2 linked regions of the Allochromatium vinosum DSM 180 genome follow. The protein of the gene in region 1 binds, or shares a complex with, the protein of each later gene. Links are inferred from orthologs where the notes say so. Each region holds a gene or a part of one and is shown on either strand. Other genes may lie near its edges. The genes, in order: tsaB and tsaD.

The links.
Region 2: the proteins of tsaB (region 1) and tsaD are in contact, whole or in part, in a solved structure (PDB 4WQ4), measured with the Escherichia coli proteins. The link is inferred for Allochromatium vinosum DSM 180 from one-to-one orthologs.

The regions. Positions count from the first base shown.
Region 1 is NC_013851.1:542,155-553,050, reverse strand. Bases 4,128-7,112 are described here. They hold tsaB (tRNA (adenosine(37)-N6)-threonylcarbamoyltransferase complex dimerization subunit type 1 TsaB), read left to right. Parts: upstream 4,128-5,272; coding sequence 5,273-5,953; downstream 5,954-7,112. Other genes in these bases: ALVIN_RS02370 (glycerate kinase type-2 family protein), read left to right, coding at 6,364-7,112; ALVIN_RS02375 (hypothetical protein), read right to left, coding at 5,960-6,202; ALVIN_RS02385 (hypothetical protein), read left to right, coding at 4,341-5,267; ALVIN_RS02390 (adenosine kinase), read left to right, coding at 4,128-4,183. Outside these bases: thiol reductant ABC exporter subunit CydD, read left to right, coding at 1-859; thiol reductant ABC exporter subunit CydC, read left to right, coding at 856-2,592; ALVIN_RS02395 (hypothetical protein), read right to left, coding at 2,602-3,072; more of ALVIN_RS02390, read left to right, coding at 3,197-4,127; more of ALVIN_RS02370, read left to right, coding at 7,113-7,620; ALVIN_RS02365 (SDR family oxidoreductase), read right to left, coding at 7,639-8,568; ALVIN_RS02360 (HPF/RaiA family ribosome-associated protein), read right to left, coding at 8,690-9,055; ALVIN_RS02355 (hypothetical protein), read right to left, coding at 9,258-9,812; ALVIN_RS16435 (hypothetical protein), read right to left, coding at 9,858-10,454; alternative ribosome rescue aminoacyl-tRNA hydrolase ArfB, read left to right, coding at 10,604-10,896. UniProt on the Escherichia coli protein: Required for the formation of a threonylcarbamoyl group on adenosine at position 37 (t(6)A37) in tRNAs that read codons beginning with adenine.
Region 2 is NC_013851.1:2,102,849-2,113,759, forward strand. What follows is about bases 6,889-9,888. They hold tsaD (tRNA (adenosine(37)-N6)-threonylcarbamoyltransferase complex transferase subunit TsaD), read right to left. Parts: upstream 8,902-9,888; coding sequence 7,876-8,901; downstream 6,889-7,875. Other genes in these bases: ALVIN_RS09125 (PhoX family protein), read right to left, coding at 6,889-7,754; rpsU (30S ribosomal protein S21), read left to right, coding at 9,057-9,272; ALVIN_RS09140 (GatB/YqeY domain-containing protein), read left to right, coding at 9,375-9,818; dnaG (DNA primase), read left to right, coding at 9,840-9,888. Also shown: ALVIN_RS09095 (class I SAM-dependent methyltransferase), read right to left, coding at 1-848; folB (dihydroneopterin aldolase), read right to left, coding at 859-1,221; glycerol-3-phosphate 1-O-acyltransferase PlsY, read left to right, coding at 1,268-1,870; ALVIN_RS09110 (alpha/beta fold hydrolase), read left to right, coding at 1,957-2,892; ALVIN_RS09115 (sensor histidine kinase), read left to right, coding at 2,889-4,103; ALVIN_RS09120 (hypothetical protein), read right to left, coding at 4,123-5,787; more of ALVIN_RS09125, read right to left, coding at 5,922-6,888; more of dnaG, read left to right, coding at 9,889-10,911.

The sequences.
Region 1 (10,896 bases):
GTACCATGCGCGCATGGGCGCGGTGGCGGCCGCCGAACAGTTGATCCAGGTGCTGGACACCGAACCGACCCGTATCGATCCGGGCACCGAGCCGCTGGCGGCCGCCCGGCCGCTTGGGGTGCGCTTCGAAGACGTGCGATTCAGCTATGAGCCGGGGCGCGAGGCACTCGATGGTCTGAGCTTCGCCATCCCGCCGGGGCAGCGCATCGCCCTGGTCGGCACCAGCGGCGCAGGCAAGACCACAGTGGTCAATCTGCTGCTCGGGTTCCTGGTTCCGACCGGCGGGCGCATCCTGATCGGCGAACAGGCGCTCGCCGAGATCGACCTGGAAGACTGGCGCCGTCATCTGGCCTGGGTGCCGCAGCAACCGCGCCTGTTCCAGGGCACGATCGCCGACAACATCCGGCTCGGGCAGCCCGAGGCCGAGCTCGACGCCGTGCGTGAGGCGGCGCGACGCGCACGGGCGGCTGAATTCATCGACGCCCTGCCGCTGGGCTATGACAGCCCGGTCGGCGAGCGCGGCGCGGGACTCTCGGGCGGGCAGATCCAGCGCATCGCCCTGGCCCGCGCCTTTCTGCGCGATGCCCCCCTGGTGATCCTCGACGAGGCCACGGCCAACCTCGACCCCGAGAGCGAGCGTCTGGTCCAGGAAGGCATCGACGAACTGGCGCTCGATCGCACCCTGCTGGTGATCGCGCATCGGCTCAATACAGTGCGCCGCGCCGATCGCATCCTGGTGCTCGATCGGGGGCGGATCGTCGAACAGGGGACACATGATGAACTGGCCGATGCCGCCGGACTCTATGCGCGGATGATCGCCGCCCACAGTCCGAGCCGGCCTGGGAGTGAGCCGGCATGAACGAACTGCGCCGTCTGTGGCAACTCTTTCAGCCCTACCGAACCTGGATGCTGGTCGGCACCCTGGCCGCGATCCTGACCCTGCTGGCCAATGTCACGCTCATGGCCGCCGCCGGCTGGTTCCTGACCGCGATGGCCGCTGCCGGCGCAGCGGGCGTGGCCATGAACTATTTCACCCCGGCGGCGCTGATCCGGGGCAGTGCCATGATCCGCACCGCCGGGCGCTATGGCGAACGGCTCGTCAACCATGAGGCGACCTTCCGGCTGATCGCCAGTCTGCGCGTCTGGTTCTATCAGCATCTCGAACCGCTCGCCCCGGCGCGGCTCCAGCAGTATCACAGCGGCGATCTGCTGAGCCGCATCCGCGCCGACATCGACGCGCTCGACAATCTCTATGTGCGGGTGCTGGTGCCGGTCGCGGTGGCCAATGTCAGTATCGTGCTGTTCACGATCTTTCTGCTCTTCTACCATCCACTGCTGGCGCTCTCCGGCCTGACCTTTCTGGTACTGGCCGGGGTGGGACTGCCGATCTGGTCGCAGGCACGCGGTCTGGCCCCTGGACGGCGCATCGCCGAGGACGAGGCGGCCTTGCGCACGGCGGTCATCGATGGTGTCCAGGGCCTGGCCGAACTCACGCTCTATGGCGCCGCCGAGCGCCAGGCCCGGCATATCGACAGCCTGAGCCGGCGTCTGATCGCCGATCAGACCCGTCTCTCCAGCGATCATGGCCTGACTCAGGCCGCCGTCGGACTCTGCGCCAGCCTGAGCCTGTGGGTGCTGCTGTGGATCGCCATCCCGCTGGTCGACGACGGGCGGCTGATGCCGCCGCAACTGGCGATGCTGGCACTCTTTACGCTCGCCAGCTTCGAGGCCGTCGCCCCCCTGCCCCAGGCGTTCCAGATGCTCGGGCGCACCCTGGCCGCCGCGCACCGGCTGTTTGCCATCGTCGATACCGAGCCGGCCGTCGCCGAACCGAGCCCCCCCTCGCCCCGGCCCGAACGCTTCGATATCGAGTTCGCTGATGTGCGCTTCAGCTACCCGGACGCGCCACGCCCGGCCGTCTCAGGCATCCGGCTCCAGGTGCCCCAAGGCACACGCGCGGCGGTGATCGGCGCGACCGGCTCGGGCAAGAGCACGCTGTTCAATCTGCTGCTGCGCTTCTGGGCACCGGATTCGGGCAGCATCCGCGTCGGCGGTCATGACATCCTGGACTTCCATGGCGACGATCTGCGCCGCCACATCGCCGTGGTCAGTCAGCACACCCATCTGTTCGACGCCACCATCCGCGAGAATCTGCTGATCGCCAACCCGGACGCTCCGCAGGCGGCGATCGAAGCGGCCTGCCGCGTGGCCCAGATCCACGACTTCATCGCCGAGCTGCCCGAGGGCTATGACACCTGGGTCGGCGAGACCGGCGTGCGACTCTCGGGCGGTCAGGGGCGGCGGATCGCCGTGGCGCGCGCCCTGCTCAAGGACGCGCCCATCCTGCTGCTCGACGAGCCGACCGAGGGTTTGGACGCTGCCACCGAGCGCGATCTGATGCAGGCGCTCGATACCCTCATGGTCGGACGCACCGTGCTGCTCATCACCCATCGTCCGGCCGGTCTGGACTGGGTCGATCAGGTGCTGGTGCTCGATCAGGGACGCGAGCTGGCGCGCGGTGATGTCTCGGTCATTCCGCAGGCGATGCAGGCGGCCCTGCTGCCGCTGCGCGCCGAGGCCGAGACGCGCTGAGTTTCGAGGCTAGAACACACCCGGATCACGACGACGGACGGGACGCGCCACCTGTGCCTCGGGCGGTCGTCGTCGCGGCACGGGCGTCTGGCGGAAGAACTCGACCAGCCCCACGATCAGACAGGTCAGCGACACGCCGAGCCCGAGCGCGGAGTACACCCCCATGTGCAGCAAATGGGCCTTCCACGCCTGGATCTGAGGCCAGTTGTTGAGACGCACCCGGACCATCTGGGGAGTGACGAAATAGGCCAGTCCCTCCGATCCCAGCGCCGTGAGCGAGTTACGCGCCAAATGGTCGGCAAGCGGCTCATTGTCGAGCAAGAGTTGAAAGTTCCCGCTGGTCTGCTCCAGCGGCAGGGCCATTTCGATGGGCGTCCATTCGACCTGGGGCGCGCCCCAGATGGCACGGCCATAGTCCAGGCCGAACTGAGTCCCGGCGATCGGGGTGCCCACCAACCCGATGATCATCAACAGATTCATCTTACGTTTCATCAGTCTTGCGCGAAAAACCGCTCCGTTCAGATGGTAAATCGCCGCCGGAACGCGCCAGCGGCTCGATGGCTCGGTACAATGGTCCACTTTTTTGTGCACTCATGGAACCATCATGGCGAAATATCACATCTACGGCATCGGCAATGCCCTGGTCGACATGGAATACGAAGTCACGCCCGAGGATCTGGGCATCCTCGGCATCGACAAGGGCGTCATGACCCTGGTCGACGAACACCAGCAGCTCAGCATCATGGAGCATCTCAAGGCGCACCATCCTCAGCGCGGCTCGGGCGGCTCGGCGGCCAACTCCATCATCGCCTTCAGCCAGTTCGGCGGTAAGGGCTTCTATTCCTGCAAGGTCGCCGACGACGAGCTGGGCCACTTCTACATGAAGGATCTGATCGAGGGCGGCGTGGACACCAATCACCACACCGAGAAGGATCAGGGTCACACCGGACGCTGCGTGGTGTTGGTGACGCCGGACAGCGACCGCACCATGTGCACTTTCCTGGGCGTGAGCGGCAACCTCTCGACCAAGGAGCTGGTCGAGGAGGCACTGTGCGATTCGGACTGGTTCTATACCGAAGGCTATCTGGTCACGTCCGACTCGGCGCGCGCGGCATCGATCGAGGCCAAGCGGATCGCCGAGGCGGCGGGCGTCAGGACCGCCATCTCGCTGTCGGACCCCAACATGGTCAAGTTCTTCAAGCCCGGACTGCTGGAGATGATCGGCTCGGGCGTGGATCTGCTGTTTGCCAACGAGTTCGAGGCCATGGGCATGGCCGGCTCGGACGATCTGCATCAGGCGGTCGACTATCTCAAGACCATCGCGCGCCACTTCTCCATCACCCGCGGTCCCAAGGGCGCGCTGGTCTGGGACGGTCGGGCGCTGATCGAGATCGATCCGGTCGAAGTCGAGGCGGTGGATACGGTCGGCGCGGGGGATATGTTCGCCGGCGCCTTCCTCTACGGACTGAGCCAGGGCTGGACGCATCAGCGCGCGGGGGATCTGGCCTCGGCGGCCTCGGCCAAGCTCGTCACTTCACTCGGGCCGCGCATCACGGCCGAGGAGACGCGCAACATCCTGAAAGCGTTTTGAAACCAGGGCTCCGGCTTCAGCCGGCTCGATCGTGAAACTGGAATCGAGTCGACAGATCACAGGGCGGAATAAAGCTAGCATTGCCATCAGGTATAGACGTCCCGGCCATGGACTCCTGCCTTGCCACAGGCTGGATGTTTCGTGACAGGAGGAATCAATGCTGAGCTTCGATGCCCAATCGATCCCGTCGCCGCTCGCCATCCGCGAGTGCACCCGGCCGCGCTTCGACACGGATCTGGACGCCCTGAAGGACTGGCTGGCCAGCCTCAGGACACGCGGGGTGCGTCAGGCCGGTCCCGCGCTCGTGTTGACGCTGGAGAACCTGCGCAAGGCCGAACTCTCGGCCAGCCGGCGTCTCACTGTCCTGTCGCTGCTGAAGGCTCCGGTGCTCAAGACCTGCGCCGGCCTGCCCAAGCCCTATGCGGGCGAGGCGACCGCCACGGAGACCGCGCCCGGTCTCACCATGGAGCAGCGACTCGGGCGGCTGATGTTCGTCAACCTCGATCGCGCGCTGCACCAGCTCGACAAGGAGCATCCGGTCCCCAGCGAGCGCCAGCAACACAAACGTCTGTGGCTGATCCGCAACCTGTTCCGCTTCGCCAACCGTCAGATCCGCTATGCGATCCTGTGGAAGGCCGCCCTGCCGGCAGGCACCTGGCGTGACCTGCACGAGCTGCATCTCTATCTCAGCTCGCGCCGGTCCAATTCGCTCTGGGATCTCGACGCCCAACGCCCGACGGTCGGCGAATTCGATCAGGAGATCGAGTACAAGACCCTGCTGCTGCTGGGGCTGGCGGCCAAGCTCAAGGATGCGGCGCCGCAGAGCGAATACTTCATGGACGGGCTACCGGCCTGGGCCGCTCAGACCCGACTGGAAGATCCGCACACCAGGCTTGGCCGGCTGCGGCTGTTCACTGTCGAGGTCTCGGCCGACGAGCCGCCACGCCAGCTCCAGGGCAGTCTGGACATGGCTTTCCGGGGTTGGGTGCTGCAACCGCCCTACCCCTACCTCCACGAACTCGAAAGCGGTCCGTTTGGACTGGGTGCCTTTGGCGGCCGACCACTTGGACTCGAAACATTTTGAATTCCATGAAATTACTCGCCATCGACACATCCAACGAGACCTGTTCGGCCGCACTCCTCGTCGACCGGAGCGTCGTTCAGGAACTCACCCTCGCCCCGCGCCGCCATGGCGAACTCATCCTCGGCATGATGCAGCGTCTGCTGGAGCAGGCCGGCCTGGAGCTGCGAGACCTGGATGCCCTGGCCTTCGGCTGTGGTCCAGGCTCCTTCACGGGCATCCGGATCGCGACCTCGGTGATCCAGGGCGCGGCCTTCGGTGCCGAACTGCCCGTGGTGCCGGTCTCCACACTCGCGGCCATGGCTCAGGGACAGTTTCGGCGTGAGGGGCAGCGCCGGCTGCTGACCGCGCTGGATGCACGCATGGACGAGGTCTACTGGGGGTGCTACGAGATCGGCGAGCGGGATCTGGCCGAGCTGGGCGGCGCCGAGCAGGTCTGTGCGCCCGATCGGGTCACGCGCCCCACGGGTGATGGCTGGCAGGGCGTGGGGCCGGGCTGGGGGGTGCACGGCGAGATACTGAGCCGGCGGGTCGGACCGGCCTTGAGCGGGATGAACCCCGATGGAGTCTGCGAGGCTCAGGATATCGCGCTCCTGGCCGCCGCCGAGCTGACGGCCGGTCATTGGGTTCCGGCCGAACAGGCGCTTCCGGTCTATCTGCGCGATCAGGTCACGCGCGCGCCCGCGTAGAATGCGTCAGGAGCGTCCCTGGACGACGGGATGGCCGTGCCGGCAGTGACGCCTCAGACAACTGACGACATAGTGCAACAGAGTCGCACCGACCGCGATGAAGGCGATCAGCGTCACCAGGAGGCGCTGCCAGGGTTCGATCGCCGATAGCCCCAGGATCAGCCAGGTCAGAAAAGCGATGACACTGGTGATGGTCAGGATCATGGCGAATGGCCAGAGCGGACGGTCGCATTTGGGGCAGAGATTCATCCGGGTACGGCTCCATTGGGCGAAAAGACGGCCGCCACGGATATCCCAATGACAGGAGCGTGCGGCGCGACGAGACGAGCGACGTCCGATCGCCCAGGAGCAGGCAGTTTGCGTCCGGAATCGATGCGGACACATTGAAATCAATCAATTGACGGCGATCGATGACGCTCCTGCACGCCCCACGTCACGCACTCCTCGAACTGCTGGCCGTCGCGCTCGACGCCGTCGATGGGGCGCACGCGGTCCGACGCGCGCTCATGGCGCGCCCGATTGCAGGTCCGGTCTGGATCGCCGCCATCGGCAAGGCGGCCGAATCCATGACGCTGGGCGCACTCGACGTGCTCGGCGACGCCTGCCGGGGCGGAATGCTCGTCACCAAGCCTGGACACGCCGATCCGGGGCGCTTGCGAGGGCTGGGGATCGAGGTCCATTTCGGCGGCCATCCACTGCCGGATGCCGGCAGTCTCGCGGCCGGCGAGCGGCTGCTGGCGAATCTGGATGACCTTCCCGCCGAGACACGGCTCCTGTTCCTGCTCTCCGGTGGCGCCTCGGCGCTGATCGAGGCGCCGATCGCGGGTCTGGAACTGGCCGAGCTGCGCGCCATCAATGCCTGGTTGCTCGCCAGCGGACTGCCGATCGACGCCATGAACCGCGTGCGTCAGTCGGTCTCGCGTCTCAAGGCGGGTGGACTCCTGCGGCATCTTGGCGGACGTCCCGTCCGGCAGCTGGCCATCTCGGATGTACCTGGGGATACGCCGGGCGTCATCGGCTCGGGGCCGCTGGTGCCCAGGCCGGATCTGGGCGATCAGGTCGGGCGACTCGTGCTGCCGGACTGGCTGGCGGGCCGGGTCGCGCGCGGACTCGCCGAGCGCGGCACGCTACCGGAGCATGGTCCCGAGATGGAACTGGTCGCCACGCTGTCGCTGGCCAAGGCGGCGGTCGTGAAAGCCTCCGAGTCCAGGGGGTGGCACGTCCGGCTGCATCCGGACCCAATCGAGGGTGAGGCCGCCGACCAGGGCCGCGCGCTCGCCCGGACGCTCATCGACGGCGCACCGGGTCTGCATGTCTGGGGCGGAGAAACGACGGTTCGACTCCCCGCGCATCCGGGGCGCGGCGGTCGCAATCAGCACCTGGCACTGGCCGCCGCGATCGAGCTGGCTGGACGCGATGATGTCTGGCTGCTGAGTGCCGGTACCGATGGCGGCGACGGGCCGACCGAGGACGCCGGCGCTCTGGTCGATGGGGGCACCCTGGAACGGGCCGAATTTGGCGGCATCGGGTTCGATGCCCGCACCGGTCTGGAACGGGCCGACTCCGGGCGCTTCCTGGAGGCGAGCGGCGATCTCATCCGCACCGGGCCGACCGGAACCAACGTCATGGATCTGATCCTCGGCTACAAGGCTCCATCAACGCGCTGACCCGGCGGCCCACGGCTTTCAGTCGCCGCGTGCCAGATAGCCGAGCTGGTCGACGCCGAAATGGGTCGGCGTCAACCCGAGACGCGCGAAGCCGTCGTTCTCGGTGCAGACATTGCCTTCCATCAGCATCCGGATCTGATCGCGCGAGATGGGGAACCAGGGGAAGCGGTCGAACAGACCGGCGGCCGCCTTGATCGCCAGTGCCGGGGCCGGAACCATCAGCTTGGTGCGCCCTGAAGCGGCGGCGATCGTGCTGAGGATCGCCTTCCAGCTCAGCCGCTCGGGACCGCACAGTGAATAGGTCTGGGACTCGGTACGCGACTCGCTGAGCGCCAGCACGAAGGCATCGGCGACGTCCTCGATGCTGACCGGAGCCAGCTCGAAGAGTCCGGCCTTGGTCGGCAGCAGACCGGCATGGAACAACGGCGCCGGCAGCGGACTGTTGATGATGTCTTTCTTGAGCTGCGAACAGAACTCCATCCGCCCCTCGGCATCGCCGAAGATCACCGACGGACGGAAGATCGTCCAGCGCAGTCCCGAGTCCTTGAGCGCCTGCTCGGCGCGGTACTTGGTGCGCTGATAGGCGGTGCCGTCGGGACGGATGCCGTTGGCGCTCATCAGAACGAAGCGCCCGACACAGTTCTCCTGCGCGGCGGCGATGGTGTCGACCACACCCTGATACTGGAGCGCCTCGAAGGTGATGCCCTGAGCGGGAAACTCGCGCAGGATGCCGATCAGATAGATGACCGCATCACAGCCGCGCACGCACTCCACGAGTGAGGACGGATCGCTCACGTCGCCGTGGACGATCTCGCACGACTCGGGGCGCTCGACCTTGGACTCGCTGCCCGGACGCACCAGCAGTCGCGGCACATGGCCGGCCGCCAGCAGATGACGGGTGATATACAGACCGACAAAGCCGGTCCCGCCGATGATCGCAACCTTCATTGGAGGCTCTCCTCTGTTTGAATCCAATCCGTGTCGGCTTCGAATGGATGGACACGCGCCCGACCGCTCATGGCCGAATGCCAACTAGATGGGTGCGGAGACCTCGCGCTCAAGGTGGGCGTCAACGGGTCGCGATTTGGGCGCCGGTACGCGCGACGACCGTCTTGGGGGCCGGCGCGAGCGCAAGGACACTCTGACAGCGCAGACGGCGCACATTGCGGCGGGCGGCGGTGAAGACCTCGCTGATGGCTTCGGAGGCCACCTTACGCGCCTCGCGCACCACCACCTGACGACCGGCACCGAGCTTGGCGCTCAGCTCGCAGCGCACGCGATGACCGTGCAACTGGTCGAACTCTTCCTGGACATTGACCTGGGCCTCGATCGGCTCGCCGGGGAAGCGATCCGTGAGTTTGCGGGCTTCCGTTTCGATCTGACGACGGATAGCGGCGTCCAGCGCCAGCATATCGCCGCCTATCTTTAGGACCATACGTGACATTCTCCATGGACTCGGTCGCCGGTCTGGGCGCGTGTGATCGCGACGACGGAGATCGAGCGGATTGACTCTGAGGGCAAGCGCCTCGTCGATTGAACACGTCGCTGAAGTGTCTCTGGAGGCAAGGGGGGCACGGCATGAGACGCGCGACGGCAGGCGGATCATGGCGTCCGAGCGCGCGAAATGCAAGAGCGAATCACTCGAAGAGGTTGTGATAGGCGCGTGCGAAGTGCTTGTAGGCGTCCCAGCCGTCCTTGTCCATGACCTGATCGATCACCCAGCGGTTCGCCTCCGACTCGCCCATGACGCACTGGATCTCATGGCCGAGATGGCGCAGAAAGGCGTAACTGGGGCCATCTCCGGCGAACTGGAACTCGGCGTACTCGCCGGAGCGGGTGTCGAGCAGTGCGATGAAGGGGCCGCCGTAGTCGCCCGGACCGAGCAGATCCTGGCTGTTGTCCTGGACATGGCCGAAGAGCTTCTTGGCGAACTCGACGATGAGGGTGCGCCGCTCGGCCTCATCCAGTTCGGCGTGTGCCAGACGGTCGGCGATCTGGACCAGGAACACCAGATATTCCTGGATCACGGCCAGACGCTGGGCGTCGTCGCGATAGACGAAGCGCTCGCAGTGCAGATTGATGGCCTTGTCGAGTGCGATGCGCCAGGCGATGTAGGCCAGGGCGCTGGCGATCTCGGGCAGCGAGCGCGCGCGCGCGTCGTCCTTCCAGTGACTCTTGATGCGTAATGCCATGAATCGATTCCGAATATGAATAGCGCGTTTCGAGGGTTGGACGCCTCAGCGGCAGGGCGCGAAGAAGGGGTTGGTCATAGCCTCGCGACACTGGGTGCCGACGGATGACTCGGCCTGGATCTCAGCCTCCAGGGGCAGCGATTCAGCGGACATCTTCAGCAGGTCGCGCGCCAGCCGGCACGGCTCGCCGCCGGCACAGGCCGCGTTATCGCCCTCGCCTTCGCCGCAGACACGCCGGACCAGTTCGCGACAGACATCGGACTCACGCCCTGCTTCGCGTGGTTGGCGCGGCGGCGCTTCGCTCCAGGTCTCCAGCATCGCGGGATTCGGCACCGCCACGCCGTCGCGCACGATGACGACCGAGCCGTCTTCCAGGCGATGCACACCATCCCAAAGTGGGGTGCGTCGGCCGTCCTCCAAGCGCCAGGCGCGATGGGTGGAGGCATCGACCTCGACGCCGGAGCCATCCGACAGTCGGGCGCCCCAGTCGTCGGCCTGGACCGGCAGGCTCAAGCCAAGCCAGCCTACAGCCAAGATCCGGACGACCATCGAGGTTGTAATGGTTTCAAACGTCGAATGCCGAAACGCCATCATGGCCACACCATCGTGGAACAGGTTTTCGGATGTCAGAGCACCGAACATCAGGTACCTCCGCTGCTTGTCATGAAAGGCCGGGATCCCCGTCGTCATAGGCGCTGGCGGACTCATCCCTGTTTGATTTGGCAGAAAAGTATAACCGCCGACTCACCACACCCTGTCGCGCTTCGTCTGTGCCTGTCACAATCCACATCATGCTCCAGATCACGCCCACAGTGTTTATCCCAGATGCCGAGTTGTCCGAGCGCTTCATCCGCGCGCCCGGACCCGGCGGTCAGAACGTCAACAAGGTTGCGAGCGCCGTGCAACTGCGCTTCGATGCCGCCCGCTCATCGGCCTTGCCTGAGGACGTCCGCCGCCGTCTGGTGCAGCTGGCGGGACGGCGCGCCGACCAGGACGGCGTCATCACCATCGAGGCCCATCGTTTCCGCGAACGCGAGCGCAATCGCGAGGATGCGCGCGAGCGGCTGGCGGGTCTGATCCGTCA
Region 2 (10,911 bases), 1.6 Mb from region 1 along the record:
TTGGAATGGGCTTGATGGCGATGGTGACAGCGCAGCGTTCCCATGTGACGCTCCGGCTGATAGTACTCGGCGCGCGGATAGCCGTAGTCGATCAGGAGGGCCAGACCGCGTTCCATGACGCGCGACAGCGCCGAGAGCCAAGGAGACAGACGCAGATTGATCTCGGACTCGTAGCCGGGCGTATTGGCCAGCCCTGCCTCGTGCAGTGCGGAAACCGCTTCGACCAGTCCGGTTGAGACGGGCGGGATCGCTACCTCGACGAGCCGGCCATCGCGCTCGCCGACACCGATCTCCAGGATCTCGCCCGCATCGCCGAGGCGAAAGCGATGCACCGGCATGGCGTCCAGCACCTCGTTGGCGATCACGACCCCATCGAAACGCTCGGGCAGTGCCGTCAGCCAGTCGCAGCGGGCGAGCAGATGCGGCGCGGCGGTCTGGATGGCGGCGCGCTGGCGCTCCTGGAGATCCGGGCTGGGTTCGAGAATCCGGTAGCGCTCGGGCAGCCGTTCCAGCGACGCCAGTTCCAGCAGGATCTGCACGGCCAGCGCCCCGCTGCCGGCGCCGAACTCCAGGATCTCGCCACTGTCGAGCCGTTCCAGCACCTCGGCGCACTGGACCGCCAGACAACGCCCGAACAGCGGCGAGAGTTCGGGCGCGGTGACGAAATCGCCGCCCGGCCCGAATTTTGGCGCTCCGGCGACGTAGTAGCCGAGTCCGGGCGCATAGAGCGCCAGCTCCATGAAGCGGTCGAAGGGGAGCACGCCGCCCCGCGCCCGGATCTCGGCGCGGACACGGTCTTCGAGCCGGCGGCTGATGTCGGCGCCGATGTCGGTTGTGTGGTCAGTCATATGATTGAACTCAACTCGGCCGCACACCGCGCTCGATGACGACCCCGACATCGACCCCCTGCCCCACCGCGCCCGGCTTGTTGAGACTGAGCCGCAGCCAGGCAATGCCGAACTCGCGCATCAAGAGCGCCGCGCACTGCTCGGCCAGCGTCTCGACCAGCTCATGCCGGTTGTTCGTGACCACCTCGGCCAGACGACGGGTGACGGCGTCATAATCGAGCGCATCGGCGATACGGTCGCTCGCCGCCGCGCGCGCCACGTCGCTGGCCATCTCCAGATCCAGGATCACCGGGCGGGTGGTCTGCTTCTCCCAGTCGTGGATGCCGATGCGGGTGTCGAGGCGCAGGCCGCGAATGAAGACGATGTCTGACATGATACAGTTTGAATCTCAGGTCTAATTCCAACCTCAGATTCTACTCATGATCACAGCTACACTGCTCATCATCGCTGCCTATCTGCTCGGCTCGGTCTCCAGCGCCATCATCGTCTGCCGCCTGATGGGGCTGCCGGACCCGCGCACCCAGGGCTCGAACAATCCGGGCGCCACCAACGTCCTGCGCATCGGCGGCAAGAAGGCCGCCGCCATCACGCTCGTCGGCGACAGCCTCAAGGGGCTGATCCCCATGCTCGTCGGCCATGCCCTGGGCGCCGGCCCCGCCGTGCTCGCCGGGATCGGACTGGCGGCCTTCATCGGCCATCTCTACCCCGTGTTCTTCGGCTTCAAGGGCGGCAAGGGCGTGGCCACCGCACTCGGCGTCCAGTTCGGCCTCTACTGGCCGATCGGACTCTGTGTCGCGGCCGTCTGGCTGTTCGTGGCCAAGGTGCTCAAGATCTCATCGCTCTCGGGGCTGATCTCAATGGCGCTGGCGCCGGTCTTCGTCTGGCTGTTCTGGGACGAGAAGGCGCTGATCGGGATGCAGCTCATCATCACCGGCCTGCTGATCTGGCGTCATCGCAGCAACATCCGCAACCTGCTCGACGGCACCGAGGACCGGATCAGCGCCAAGACCTCCTCGGACTGAAACATCGCGGTGCCTGGTTCCAGCCCATAGACCCTGTGAACCGCCAAGGCGTACAGCACGCCAAACACAGCAACTCGGAGCATTCAATGTCCTTCCGGCGTCGATACATCCTGCTTTGGTCACTGGTTTGGCTCGCCCCGTCAGCGGCAGCCGACTGCACCATCCGCACAGGCGCGGTCTATTTCGAGGACGGCACGGTCCATTATCGCGAAGCGGGCGCCGGGCCGGCCGTGGTGCTGCTGCACGGACTCTTCGCCCAGAAGGAACAATGGGACGCCCTGCTGTGCGAACTGGCGGCGAGCGGCCGACGCGCCCTGGCTCCGGACCTGCCGGGCTATGGCGAGAGCCGCGACTTTCCGCTCGCCGTCTATCCGCTCGAATTCCAGGCCGAGCGGCTGCATACGCTGATCCTCGAACTGGGTCTGGAGCGCCTGGATCTGGCCGGCAACTCCATGGGCGGAACCATCGCCGCCGAGTATGCCGCGCGCTACCCCGACCGGGTTCGGACCCTGGCCTTCATCGGCGCGCCGCTGGGGGCGACCGACTGGTCCGAGGGTGTCCAGTCGGCCATCCGCGCCGGTATCAACCCCTTCATCCCGCTCGACCGGGATCAGTTCGCGCTGGAGATGCGCCTGCTCTTCGCTGCGCCGCCCGAGATCCCGGAGTCCATCGTGGAGACGGCCGTCGCCGAGTATCGCGAGCACCAGCTCCATTACCGTCAGGTCTGGGACATCGTCAACCTCGACGCGGATTTGCTCCAGACACGGCACGACGAGCGGCCGCACCACAACCCGCCTCCGCCGCCGACGCTCATTCTCTGGGGCGAGCGTGACGGTATCTTCGCGGTCACGGCGGCGCGGCCGTTCCAGGCGCACCGACCGCGCAGCCGACTGGAGATCCTGCCCGAGACCGGGCATCTGCCGATGCTGGAGCATCCCGCCGAGACGGCGGCCGCCTATCGGCGTTTTCTGGAGGCCCCGGAGCCGGCAGAGCGTGACAGGCATCGAGGCCCAGGTGGATGAACACCTCGGACACGAAGTCGGCTCCCCACGCGATCGACCAGACCGATGGATTCGACCGGCTGGTGGTCAGCAGTCATCTCCATCGCTCGGTGCTCGACGCCCTGCCCGCACAGATCGCCGTACTCGACCAGGAGGCTCGAATCATCGCGGTCAACCGGGCCTGGCGCGCCTTCTCGGCGGAACAACATTGCGGCGAGCACGACCGCAAAGACCTGGTTCCCCGGACGCTCGCCGCCTGTCGCTGGTCGGGCGAGCACCCGGACGCGACCGCACTCTCGACGGCTCGCGGCATCGAGGATGTCATCCAGCGCCGCCGACTGTGCTTCAGCGTCGAGCATCCCTGTCACACGGCACAGCGCCAGTGCTGGCTGCTGATGCGCGCCTTTCCCCTACAGGGCGAACAGGAGGGCGCCGTCGTCACCTATCTGGACATCACCGAGCGCCATCAGGCCGAGGAGGAAGCGCGCCGCGCCCGCGATGCCCTGGCTCAGGTGGCACGGCTCAATGCCGTCGGCGTGCTGGCGTCCTCGCTCATCCACGAGCTGCTCCAGCCGCTGAGCTCGGCCAGCTTCTACTGTAGCGCCGCCGGTCAGCTCGCCGAGGGACCGGCCGCCAACCCCGAACGTCTGGTCGAGGTCATCCGGCGCATCGATGATCAGGTCCATCGCGCGGGCGACATCATGGAACGTCTGCGGGCCTTTCTGCGCGGGCGCAAGATGCATCGGGTGCGGGTGCCGGTCGGTCAGATACTCAAGCGCGCCCTGGATCTGGTGCGCTGGTTCGCCACCGATCGGCAGGTGAAGCTGGATTTGTTCGCCCCTGATCGGCTCCCCGAGATCGAGAGCGATCCGGTGCAGATCGAGCAGGTGCTGGTCAATCTGATCTGTAACGCGGTGCAGGCGATCGACACGGCCGGATGCGCCCGGCGCGAGGTACACATCGAGGTCGTGGCCTGTCAGGGTGAGATCGAATTCGTCGTGCGCGACACCGGGCCGGGCCTGCCGCCCGGACGTCATGCCGCCATCTTCGACATCTTCGAATCGAGCAATGATTCAGGGCTGGGGTTGGGATTGGCCATCAGCCGCGCAATCGCCGAGGATCACGGCGGGCGGCTCTGGGCCGAGTCGGAACCGAGCGAGGGCGCGGTCTTCCATCTCACCCTGCCCACCGCCTGGGACGATGAGTCCGGCGACCCCACCCCGCCGGCCTAGCGCGTCCCGGCAAGCACGCTCAGTCGGCCCGTAGCGGTTCCTCGACTCCGGTCGGTGTGTTCTGATCGACCCAGGGATGGACGTTGAAGCCGGCCGTCTCGATCATGGCATCGCGACCCTCGATGAAGCTCTGTTCCCGGACGATCACCCGATAGGCCTTGTTGAGCTGCATGGCGCGCTCGGGCGAGGCATAGAGCAGGACGCTGATGTCTTCACGCAACCGTTCGAGCATCTCGGGTTTGAGTTCGCCATCGGCGGTGAAGAAGCGTTCGCGCACCTCGCGGTTCTGGCGGAACTCGTCTCCCGCCCCATTGGCCGCGAGATAGAAAGCGTACTCCGGCTCTCCATCGCGCCGCAGAGGCTCAGGCAGACCCTCGAGTCCTTTCTGGCTCCAGTGGTGCCAGCCGCGCTGGAAGCTGTCGGCCCCGAGGCGGCGCGGAAAGGCGAAGCTCGAATCCGTGGTCGCGCCCAGGCCGCCGTGACAGCCGACACAGAAGGCCAGTTCCTCATAGCTCTGCGGCCGCAACTGCCCCTCGGCATCCTCGATCAGCGCCGAATAGACCCAGCCCTGATCGTTGCTGACGCCGGATTCGAGATTGCCCCGGAAGACGCGCACCCGATCCGGGAAGTCGTGCTTCTCCTTGGTCTCGGCGGCCTGACGGCTGTCGAGTTCGGCATAGGTCATCCAGTAGCGCTTCCGAGCGTGGCGCACTTCCTTCAGGCGCGCGGCGAGCCGGTTGTCGCCCGACTCGTCGACGTCGATATAGCGCACCGTATGCAGGAACTCGGTGCCTTCCGGATAGAGTCCGGCGGCCAGATGCACGCGCCCGGCACGCTGTTCTTCGAGCGCCTGGCCGACGTACCACATCAGACGGCCTTCGCGCGGCGCCCAGTCGTAGCGGACCCATTCGGCGGTCCCAATGGCGCCGTCGCGATCGAGATCGACCCCGCCGAGTGCGGCCTCGTCGACCGGCTCGATGGCGATGTCGCGCCGACGGATCACGGCCTCGACGATGGCCAGATTGGTCTTGTAGACGGCACGATCGAACTCACCGGCCACATTGTGCCGGAAGGGTTCGTCCAGTCGGATGAGCACATCGTCGGTCGAGCCGTTGGTCGGCCAGAAGGTGCCCACGAAGGGGTAATAGCCGAAGGCGCGCCAGCCGGTCGGCTGTCCCTCGGGATCGAGATCGAAGCCCTCGTCGTCGAAGCGGAAATAGGCATCGGGGACATAGCCGTCCCAGCGACCGTTGTCGTCGTAGTCCCAGTCATCGGACGGCTCGGCCAAGCGCTGGGCGGGGATGATGCGGCCCTCGGTATCCAGATAGTTGCTCTGGCGGATGTAGTCGCGCATCGTCGCATCGCTGATCGCCGCTATGGCGGCGCGCCGATCCTTGTAGAGATTCTTCCAGGGATTCTCCTCGGCCGGTGCGGGGAAACTGAAGGTCAGTTGCAGATCCTGGTCGTTGAGGTAGTTGGGCGCCTGCGACTGGGTGTGACAGGCATAGCAGGGATTGTGGACGCGCCCCTGCTCGTCGGTCGTCTTGGTGTAGCACGGCGAGACGATGTGGGGCGTCTCGTTCTTGAGGGTCCGCTCATCGAGTCCGGCGCTCGGTGCGCAACCGGCCCAAGACACACCGAGCACAATCGAGAGCATGGCGGGAAAGCGGGATGGAAATGACATGGCAGCATCACCGATTGACGCGAACGGCCTCATGCTTCGAGTCGAGCGGCAAAAACTCCCGCCGTCGCCTCGGATCGGCACGCGACCGATCCGAGGCGACGTGGAAGTCCCCCGACTTCAAAGACGAGCGAAGATCACTGGTTCATGGCCGGAAAGACGAAGTAGCCGGTATAAGCCGAGAGCTGACCGGGTTCTTCGAGCTTGTCGGCATCCGACTCGCCATAGGGGTGCTGGACGACCGACATCAGATAGGCAAAACCGTTGATGTCGGGATAGAAATACGGTGAGGTGGTCTCGGAGCCGTAGGGCGTGGTCTGGATGCGGGTGAGCCGGCCCGAGGTCAGGTCGTAGGACCAGATCATGTCGTTCTGATGGCCCGACCCGGTGTCCTCGCCGATGATGAGTGTGTCATAGCGTGGCATATAGGTGACATTGTCCGGGTTGGCGAGGCCGTTGACATCACACTTGTTGACTCCGTCATACTCGGGCGATTCGGCATCGGCACCATAGTCCATGGTCAGCGGCGTGCCAGCGACGAGCGGGAACATGTCGACGGCCGTGTAGTTGCCGTCCAGATGCAGCGCATAGACGGCGCCGCAGACATTGGCCTGAGCCAGTTTCATGTGATTCGGACCGCCGACGTCGTATGTGTCATAGCTACCCTGGGCGCGGCCGGCGCGACTGTAATCGAGCATGCCGCGATCGACCTCGGACATGGCGACATAGAGCTGATGACGGTCGGGGTCGTAGGTGATGCCCTCCATCTTGCGAAACTCCGTGGTTCCGCCCTGCATCGCCGCCCAGCGCCGGGTCTCCAGACGCGAGGCGATGTTCTCGTCCATCCAGTTGACGGCGCCATCCTGATTGACGTCGCGCAGTCTGAGGCACTGATGATCGCCGTCCTCGTGTCCGGCATTGATCGAGGTGAAGCCCTCGGGACAAGTCGGTTTTTCGCCTTCGGCCGGCGCTTTGGGCGCGGCCTCGTCGAAGAGGTCGGCGAAGCGATAGCGCCCGATCCAGTCACGCACCTGGGCGTCATCGGCCTGACCGAGATAGACCCAGTCGAGCGTTGCCCGCCCCGCGCCGTGCGCGTCCTTCTGGTTCCAGCGCGCGACCCAGAGCGCGCCCGCACTCAGATCGCCCGGCTGATCGGCGACGAAGCGGTACAGACCGACATTGGTGCCGTCGTCGGACATGTAGACCGTCCGGCGATCGGGCATCACATAGCCGAGTTCGAGCGCGAGGCGGCCCATGGCATAGTGCTTCTCGACCCGGGCCGAGTCGAAGCCGTCGACCTCGATCTCGACCGGATAGCCATAGTCATAGGGATTCATGACCGAACCGGCCTCGGCGGGCATAGCACCGAAATAGGTCGCCATGGCCGCGTTGTACTCGGTGATGGTGCCATCACGCCATTGCCGGGCGTCCGGCTCGTACTCCTCCGACCCCAGATGCGTACCCCAGGGCGTGACGCTGCCGGCGCAGTGCACCCAGCCACCCCGAAGCGGCGAGAAATCGAGCGGACGGGTGCGCTGGGCGGTCAGGACGCCCGTGTTCGGATCCTGGGCGAGTTCGGTCAGATACATGGCACCCGGACGCGACTCGAAGTGCGAAACCATGTAGAGCTTGCCGTCGGCACCGTGCAGCAGCGACGAAAAGTCGTTGTCGTTAGAGATATAGGGCGATCCATCCTCGGCGAGCAGCGGCTGCCCCTTGATGTCATGGAGTTGCCCGAAACGGTAGCCGTCCGCATCCTGGGCGCCGGTTTGCCCTGAGCGCAGGATGGTGTGATAGCCGAGATCGATGCTGACGCCATCGACGACGGCCTGGGGCGAGGTCAGGATCGCGCGTTTTTCGGCATCGGTGCGCGGAACGGGCGCTTCGCTGAATAGGATGGTGCCGGCCAGGGCCGGCACGCAGGCGTTGAGTGCAAGAATCGCCGCCGCTGATTTGATTGGAGCCTTCATCTGTCCTTCCCGGATTCGAGGTTGCTGAGAACTGGACTCAAATGGCGGCAGCATAGAAGCGGATGGTGACGATCGGATGGCGGTTCCGTGTCGAAGCGCTGACGATACGCCGACTTCGACGTCAGATCGGAGCCAATTCCTCCATCGGCCAGCGCGCGCGCGGTTTGAAGGCGAGCGGTTCGGTTTGACCGGCCAGTAGCCGCTGACAGCCGGCGAAGGCGATCATGGCGCCGTTGTCGGTACAGAGTGCCGGACGCGGGTAATAGCTCTGACCGCCCTCGGCGGCGATCGCCTGATTCATCCGTTCGCGCAGACGGCGGTTGGCACTCACCCCGCCGGCGAGGATGAGCCGTTTGCGTCCGGTCTCGCGCAGAGCGCGCCGGCACTTGATGACGAGCGTATCGACTACCGCCTCCTCGAAGGCGCGCGCGATATCAGCGCGGGTCTGCTCAGGGTCGGCGGCCTGGGGCAGTTCACGGTGCAAGGTGTTGAGGGTGAAGGTCTTGAGTCCGCTGAAGCTGAATTCCAGCCCCGGACGGTCGGTCATAGGCCGGGGGAAGCGGAAGCGTTCCGGGTCGCCGTGCTCGGCCAGCCGTGCCAGCTCGGGACCGCCCGGATAGGGTAGCCCCAGGATCTTGGCCGTCTTGTCGAACGCCTCGCCCGCCGCGTCGTCGAGCGACTCGCCCAGGATGCGATAGCGCCCGATGCCGAGTACGTCGACCAGCTGGGTGTGTCCGCCCGAGACCAGCAGCGCCACGAAGGGGAACTCGGGCGCCGGTTCTTCCAGGAGCGGCGCCAGCAGATGCCCTTCCATGTGATGCACCCCGATCGCCGGCACCTTCCAGGCCCAGGCCAGGGCACGCCCGAGCGCCGAGCCGACCAGCAGTGCCCCGATCAACCCCGGCCCGGCGGTATAGGCCACGCCGTCGATGTGCGCGCGATTCAGCCCGGACTCGTCGAGCACCTGATGGATCAGCGGCAGGGTCTTGCGGATATGATCGCGCGAGGCCAGCTCGGGCACCACGCCGCCGTATTCGGCATGGATCTCGACCTGACTGTAGACGGCCTGCGCCAGCAGCCCGCGCCCGTCTTCGTACACCGCGATCCCCGTCTCGTCGCACGAGGTTTCGATTCCCAGTACTCGCATCGTCATTTACGCCCCGAAAAAGCAGCTTGCCGCCCAACATTCGAAAGATGCGCGCATCATAGCCTTTGCGCCGCCGATCGACCATGCGCTATACTTCGCAATCTTTTTTACCTCGACCCCATCCATCAACCGGAGACAGCCAGGGATTCCGTCCTATGCCCAGCGTTCGCGTCAAAGAAAACGAGCCATTCGAAGTCGCCATGCGGCGTTTCAAGCGTTCCTGCGAGAAAGCGGGAGTGCTCGCCGAGGTCCGCCGTCGTGAGTTCTACGAGAAGCCGACCTCCGAGCGCAAGCGCAAGAAGGCGGCCGCCGTCAAGCGTCATCAGAAGAAGCTCCAGCGCGAAGCCCGTCGCTGGGAACGCCCGTACTGAGTCACGCGCGCCCAGGGAGTGGCCGATACGCCCCGCCTGATCGGCCAAGCCGCTCCCCTGAATTCTTCAAGATCGAACTCCGTAAAGTATTGACCCATGGGTATGCTCAAGTCGCGCCTCCAGGATGACATGAAGACCGCCATGAAGGCGGGAGACAAGCCCAGACTCGGCGTGATCCGGCTGATGCTGGCCGCCATCAAGCAGCGCGAGGTCGACGAGCGCATCGAACTCGACGACGCCCAGACGCTGGCCGTGCTCGACAAGATGGTCAAGCAGCGGCGTGACTCGATCAGCCAGTACGAGAGCGCCGGGCGCGAGGATCTGGCCGAGGTCGAGCGCTTCGAGGTCGGCATCATCCAGGACTACCTGCCCGCCGCATTGAGCGAGACCGAGATCGCCGCCCTGGTCGAAGAGGCTGTCGCGGCGTCCGGTGCCGCCGCCATGAGCGACATGGGGAAGGTGATGAACGTGCTGCGCCCCCATATCCAGGGCCGCGCCGACATGGGTGCCGTCAGCGCCCTGGTCAAACAGCGCCTCGGAGGCTAGACCGCGCCGCGCCTCCCCCGCATGGCCGGACGCCTCCCGCCCGAATTCATCGATCAACTGCTTGCGCGAACCGATATCGTCGAACTCATCGGTTCGCGCCTTCAGTTGCGCAAGGCCGGCCGCGAATTCCAGGCCCGCTGCCCTTTCCACGACGAAAAGACCCCCTCCTTCAGCGTCAGTCCCGACAAGCAGTTCTATCACTGCTTCGGTTGCGGCGCGCATGGTAATGCCATCGGTTTTCTGATGGAGTACGACCATCTCCCCTTCCGCGAAGCGGTGGAGGAGCTGGCCGAACGCGCCGGACTGGAGATTCCGAACGACGGCACGCCGATGCAGGCGGCGCCGGATCATGGGCCGCTCTATCGGCTGATGGAGGACGCCGCTCTCTACTATCGTCGCCAACTGCGCGAACATCCCGAAGCTCAGCGCGCCGTCGCGTATCTGAAGGAACGCGGACTGACCGGCGAGATCGCCGCGCACTTCGGTCTCGGCTATGCACCGGCGCGCGGCAATCCCGTGCTCGCCCAGTTCGGTCGCGACACTGCCACACGCACCCGACTCCAGACGGTCGGCCTGGTCTCCGAGCAGGACGGTTGGCCGTATGACAAGTTTCGCGATCGCGTGCTGTTTCCGATCCGCGACCGGCGCGGGCGCGTCATCGGCTTTGGCGGGCGGGTGCTCGGCGACGGCAAACCCAAGTATCTCAACTCGCCCGAGACGCCGATCTTTCACAAGGGCCGCGAACTCTATGGACTCCACGAGGCGCAGCAGGCCAATCGCACGTTCGACGCCCTGATCGTGGTCGAGGGCTATCTGGATGTCATCGCCCTGGCCCAGTCCGGGATCACCAATGCCGTGGCCACGCTCGGCACAGCGACCACGCCCGAACATCTCAATCAGTTGCTCAAGCTCGCGCCGGACATCGTCTTCTGCTTCGACGGCGACCGGGCCGGACGCGCGGCGGCCTGGAAGGCACTGGAGACCGCCCTGCCCCTGGCGACCGGGCATCAGGCGATCCGCTTCCTGTTCCTGTCCGAGGGCGATGATCCGGACACCCTGGTGCGCCGCGAGGGGGCTGAGGGCTTTCGATCGG